2 regions of the Bacillus sp. JJ1127 genome follow, and region 2 is predicted to be linked to the other one. Evidence: a T-box and tRNA genes for the amino acid it is inferred to sense, from the RefSeq annotation. Region 2 holds a T-box; the other holds one or more tRNA genes.
The links. The T-box of region 2 lies ahead of serS (serine--tRNA ligase). A T-box ahead of a tRNA ligase gene usually reads a tRNA of that ligase, here a tRNA-Ser.
Positions count from the first base shown of each region.

Region 1: it has a tRNA-Ser gene. The T-box ahead of serS (serine--tRNA ligase) is inferred to sense a tRNA for this amino acid. The anticodon was not compared.

Region 1 is NZ_JBALQK010000082.1:5,448-8,666, reverse strand. Features, by position in the region: gene serS (serine--tRNA ligase) at 1-1,197, shown strand, start outside; tRNA gene V7183_RS09750 (tRNA-Ser) at 1,353-1,445, shown strand; gene V7183_RS09745 (DUF3797 domain-containing protein) at 1,612-1,983, shown strand; gene V7183_RS09740 (deoxynucleoside kinase) at 2,019-2,687, opposite strand; gene V7183_RS09735 (deoxynucleoside kinase) at 2,690-3,219, opposite strand, start outside.
Region 2 is NZ_JBALQK010000137.1:1,640-4,858, forward strand. Features, by position in the region: partial or broken gene V7183_RS14115 (IucA/IucC family protein) at 1-145, shown strand, start outside; partial or broken gene V7183_RS14120 (TIGR03943 family putative permease subunit) at 252-581, opposite strand; T-box leader at 909-1,139, shown strand; gene serS (serine--tRNA ligase) at 1,246-2,520, shown strand; gene V7183_RS14130 (GTP-binding protein) at 3,083-3,219, shown strand, end outside.

The sequences.
Region 1 (3,219 bases), on a different contig from region 2:
GATTTCGGTCGTTTTGAAGAATTAGATACAAGAAGAAGAGAGTTGCTTGTTCAAACAGAGGAATTGAAAAGTAAACGTAATGAAGTATCTCAACAGATCTCTGTGTTAAAACGCGAAAAGAAAGATGCAGAGGCACTAATTTTAGAGATGCGTGAAGTAGGAGAAAAAGTAAAGGATCTTGACAATGAGCTTCGTATAGTTGAAGAAGATTTAGAAAGATTAATGCTTTCTATTCCAAATATCCCGCATGAATCTGCACCAATTGGTGAAACAGAGGATGATAACGTGGTAGCTCGTACTTGGGGAGAGGTAAAAGAATTTAACTTTGAACCAAAACCACACTGGGATCTTGCAACTGATTTAGGGATTTTAGACTTTGAGCGTGCTGCTAAAGTAACAGGAAGCCGCTTTGTATTCTATAAAGGTGCAGGTGCAAGATTGGAACGTGCTTTAATTAGCTTTATGCTGGATCTTCATACTGATGAACATGGGTATGAAGAAGTGTTACCTCCGTATATGGTAAACCGTGCAAGTATGACAGGAACGGGGCAGCTTCCAAAGTTTGAAGAAGATGCGTTCCTTATTGAGAGTGAAGATTACTTCTTAATTCCTACAGCTGAGGTTCCTGTAACAAATATGCACCGTGACGAAATCTTAAGCGCAGAGCAATTGCCAATTCGTTATGCAGCATTTAGCTCTTGTTTCCGTTCTGAAGCAGGATCAGCTGGACGCGATACACGCGGTTTAATCCGTCAGCATCAATTTAATAAAGTTGAGCTTGTGAAATTTGTTAAACCAGAAGATTCTTATGAAGAATTAGAAAAATTAACAAATGATGCGGAACGCGTGTTACAATTATTAGGTCTGCCATATCGTGTTATGAGCATGTGTACAGGAGATTTAGGATTTACAGCAGCGAAGAAATACGATATCGAAGTATGGATTCCAAGTTATGGAACATATCGTGAAATTTCTTCTTGCAGTAACTTTGAAGCTTTCCAAGCAAGACGTGCAAACATTCGTTTCCGTCGTGAACCGAATGCAAAACCAGAACCTGTTCATACATTAAATGGATCTGGTCTTGCGATTGGACGTACAGTTGCAGCAATTTTAGAAAACTATCAACAAGAAGATGGTACAATTATAATTCCAGAAGTTCTTCGCCCTTATATGGGAGGAAAAACAGTTATTAAGTAAATTAAAACTTTCATCGGTATGAGTGATTGGTAATTACAGGTGTTGTCAGTAGCAACATAAAGGGAAAGGAAAAGTAATATTTTCCTTTCCTCATAATTTATGATAGTAGGGTTGACTAACTGTTTTTCTTTTGTTATTATATTTGATGTCAATATGGAGGTATACCCAAGTCTGGCTGAAGGGATCGGTCTTGAAAACCGACAGGTGGCGAGAGTCGCGCGGGGGTTCGAATCCCTCTACCTCCTCCAGATATAATTGACAACAGCGCATATAAGTGGAGATTGGAGAACTCGTTACCAACACGTAACGAGTTTTTATTTTAAAACCAATCAGAAAGTATGATGTAAGGCTATTATCGCCTTAATAAACACTCATATTCCGATGATTATCTTCATAGATATGAAAGGAGTCAACATGGATCTTATTATACAAACGTTTCCTTTAGATGGAAAAACTTTATACTATGTACAATGTCCAGTCTGTAAGAACAATAGAATTTTAAATAGTGGTGCAAACGTATCGTGTATTATAAGTGATGATACATTCCGTAAGCTTTGCGGTTGTACTTGTAATGTGAAAAAAGCAGAAGCACCGAAAAAAACTGCGAAAAAAGAAGCAGCTCCAAAACGTACTGGTAAAGTATTGACAGCAGTTATTAATGGGAAAGAAATGACTGTTAAAGAAATTGCTGAAGCGTATGATATTAGTACGAGCACTGTTCGTCAGCGTATTAATGCTGGGAAGTCAGAGAGCGAAATTATTGCTTCAACGAAAAAGAAAAAGTAAATTAATAGGAAAACCCGTGCATATGCACGGGTTTTTTATTTTACAAGTTTGCGTGTTTGTTTTAAGAAATGACCAATTTTCTTAATGATCGGTTCAATTGAATCTTCACCTTTTAAAATATCGTATTCATTAATATTTAAGCGTAGGACAGGGCATGAATTAAAGTTATTAATCCAATTTTCATAACGTCCGTGCATTTCTTTCCAATATTCAATTGGTGTTTGTTGTTCCATTGGGCGACCACGTTCTTGAATACGGCTAACAATATCATCAAAGGAACCTTCTAAATAGATTAATAAGTCTGGATGTGGGAAGTAAGGTGTCATAACCATTGCATCGAACAATCCTTTGTATGTTTCATAATCTGTCTCTGTCATTGTTCCTTTTTCGTGATGCATTTTTGCAAAAATGCCAGTATCTTCATAGATAGAACGATCTTGTACAAAGCCTCCGCCATATTCAAAAATTCTTTTTTGTTCTTTAAATCGCTCCGCTAAAAAATAAACTTGTAAGTGAAAGCTCCAACGTGTGAAGTCAGCGTAGAACTTATCTAAATATGGATTAGAATCCACTTTCTCAAATGATGTCCGGTAACCTAAAGCGTTAGCAAGTGCAGTTGTCATAGTTGATTTACCCACACCAACCGTACCAGCGATTGTAATTACTGCATCATTGGGTATATCATATTTTTGCCTTAAATTCATTGCTATTTCGTCCCCTTTAAGAGTGTATTTTGGAGGGTGGATAAAATTACATTTAAGTCATCGCTATTCTTTACGAAATCTATATTATCTCCATTAAACTTCAAGACTGGGATATCGGGATGATCCTTTTTGAAAGTTTCCATTGCTGTTTCGTAATCTTTAGTGAGTTGTAGTAAGTAATTTGGATCCATATTTTTTTCGAATTCCCGCCCGCGCATTGCGATTCGTTTTTGCAATGTTTCAAGGCTTGCTGTTAAGTATACAATGACATTTGGTACAGGCATATCCTGCGTAAGAATACGATAAATTTGCATGTATTTGTCATATTGAACATCTTTTAATGTACGAGATGCAAAAATTAGGTTTTTACATATATGGTAATCCGCTACAACTGGTTTATGTTTCATTAAATACTTTATATTAATATCTTCCAATTGTTTATATCGATTACAAAGGAAGAACATTTCTGTTTGAAAACTCCATTCGTCAATGTTTTCATAAAACTTCCCTAAGAAGGGATTTTCATCAACAA
Region 2 (3,219 bases):
CATGCGCTATATACAAAATGCAGCTGCGGATTATGATGTTTTCTTTGCAGAAAAGGTAGACTATAAAGCTTTAACGCTCATGCGGATGATGGGTGAAGCACATTCCTACTTTTATGTAAAAGTTGATAATCCATTGTACAAATAATAAAACATCCTTCTTTTCTCATTAGAGTGAAGAAGGATGTTTTACATTCATTTTCCTTTATACATGTTCTGTATACACGTATCTCGATCTACATTACTCTAATCCATTACTGCGGCAGAGCATCATACAGATCTTTTGGCTTTTCGATTTTTTCGACTTTACTTACTTTCACAAGTAGAAATAGCGTTCCTTTATATGTTGTTTCATCTAATAATCCAGTTACTTGTACCCACGTCTCTTCCGGAAATTTTTTTATTTCTTTTCCAGATACAATCATCCCCCACACAGAGGCATCTGCAATACAGCATGTAATACCATACCTAGCAACTACTGTTTTATTCCCTTTCACCTCTTTATCGCTATAAATAAACCTTGTAAATGTAATTTCCTTTCCCTTAAATCCAAGAACATCTTGGCCAATTATATTCATTGTTTGTGTGATTTGAACCATAACTTTGCCGTTCCGGCAAGGTTATGGTTCTTTTTGTTTGCGGCAAACTTATGCTTCCAGGATTTGAATAATATTTTTAATGTCGTTTTTAAAAAGCCACGATGTTTATAAAAAAGTTGCAATGTTTTTGCCTTTTAATTAAAGAGTTCTAAATGAATTTTGATCCACCCTTTTCAAAGTATATTCATTTTATTTATTATAAAATATAAGTTTGTAAAGTAGTTCTGACTATACTTTATTTTAAAGCTACAATAATTCCTTGATAAATAAATAGAATTATTGTAAAGTAATGATAATTAAATTATATATTATTTGAAAGTGATGAAAGGAAGTAGTAACAGGTATTTTTTCTTTTAGAGAGTCGGTGGGTGGTGTAAACCGATAGAAAGAGCTTGTGAATCCGTCCTTGAGCGAAATGTGGAACACTTCAATGTGAGGTTAGTAATCGTTTCCGGTTAAAAACCGTTAATTTTTTAAGTGGAAAGCTTATATTTTCTATGCTTTCAACTAGGGTGGCAACGCGGGTTAACTCTCGTCCCTTTTATAGGGACGGGAGTTTTTTGTGTTTTTTTAGTGAAATTCCCTACCTTAAAAGTTTAACGTGAACGGAGAAGATGGCATTAGTCACTTATTAAAGGAGAGATAAGATATGTTAGATGTAAAAGTATTACGTGCTAATTTTGAAGAAGTAAAGAAAAAATTGATTAATCGCGGTGGAGAGTTTTTTGAATTAGATAAATTTGAAGAATTAGACCAAAAGCGTCGCGAATTGTTAGTAAGAGTAGAAGAATTAAAAAGTAAACGTAATGAAGTATCTGAGCTTATTTCGAAGTTAAAGCGTGAAAAACAAGATGCTGATGAACTTATAATCGAAATGCGTGAAGTAGGAGACAATATTAAAGCGTTAGATGATGAGTTACGTAATGTAGAAGAGGAATTGAATTCTATATTATTGGCATTGCCAAATATACCTAATGAAACAGTGCCTATTGGAGCAACAGAAGATGATAATGTTGAAATACGTAAGTGGGGAGAAATAAACGAATTTTCATTTGAAGCAAAACCACATTGGGAAGTTGCTGAGAAATTAGGATTACTAGATTTTGAGCGTGCAGCAAAAGTAACAGGAAGTCGCTTCGTATATTACAATGGCTTGGGAGCACGTTTAGAGAGAGCAGTAGCTAATTTTATGTTGGATTTACATGTTGAAGAACATGGATATACGGAAGTGATTCCACCGTTTATCGTAAATAGCGATAGTTTATTAGGAACAGGACAATTCCCAAAATTTAAGGAAGATGTATTTATATTAAAAGATACAGATTACGCTTTAATTCCAACAGCGGAGGTACCATTAGCGAACTATTATCGTGATGAAATATTAAATGGTGTAGAATTACCTATTAATTTTACAGCACATACTCCATGTTTCCGTTCTGAAGCTGGTAGTGCAGGACGTGATACGAGAGGACTTATTCGTCAGCACCAATTTAGCAAAGTTGAAATGGTTAAATATACTAAGCCAGAAGAATCATACGATGAGTTAGAAAAATTAACAGCGAATGCTGAAAGAGTACTACAATTGTTACAATTACCTTATCGAGTAATCGTATTATGTACAGCTGATATAGCATTTCCAGCTGCTAAAACATATGACATTGAAGTGTGGTTACCTAGCTATGGAATTTATCGTGAAATTTCTTCTTGCTCAAACTGTGAAGATTTCCAAGCACGTCGTGCAAGCATACGTTTCCGTCGTACACAAGGCGCAAAACCAGAATTTGTACACACATTAAATGGTTCTGGGTTAGCTATAGGGCGTACAGTAGCAGCTATTTTAGAGAACTACCAACAAGAAGACGGCTCAGTTATAATCCCAGAAGTATTGCGTCCATATATGGGGGGAGTAGAGGTTATTAAATAAGAAAGATGTTGATTTGAGATAAAGTTTAACGATTTATAAAAAGTATGGGTGTTTACAAAAAGTCGTACCGTTGTGCATAGAAATTTTTTATTAATTCCTATTAAATTAACATACGCTTCTGGTTTTGATTAAACTTTTTATAAAAACATATCTACTAACAACAAACAACCCAAGCATTTTACCTCATCTTTTTTTCAAAATGTTTGGGTTTCTTCTGATAAAAAATCAAATTTTGTATCATGCTTTTGATCAAACTTTATTACAAACCAACAGCATTCACGGCAAGTTCATGAGTTAAAAAAAGATTTATGGCAATGTTATGCTTCAAATATTACAAGAATGTTCTCTAAAAACTATGCTTTCTGGCAATATTATGGTTCAAATTGTGGCGGATTTATGATTCAAATCACAGTTTGAATATAATTTTTGTCCTCTATTTGTATCTTCTTTTGATTCATTATCGTTTTTTCAAATCGTAATCATTATGATTTATTGTTGCATTTTGTCTCCTTGTCATTTATTATAAAACGTAATGATTACGATTTAATAGGAGGAATATACAATGAAAAGAGTACCCATTACTGTATTAAGTGGTTTTTTAGGATCCGGAAAAACTACTTTATTAAATCATATTTTGGCAAATAAAGAGGGATTAAAAGTAGCAGTTATTGTAAATGACATGAGCGAAATAAACATTGA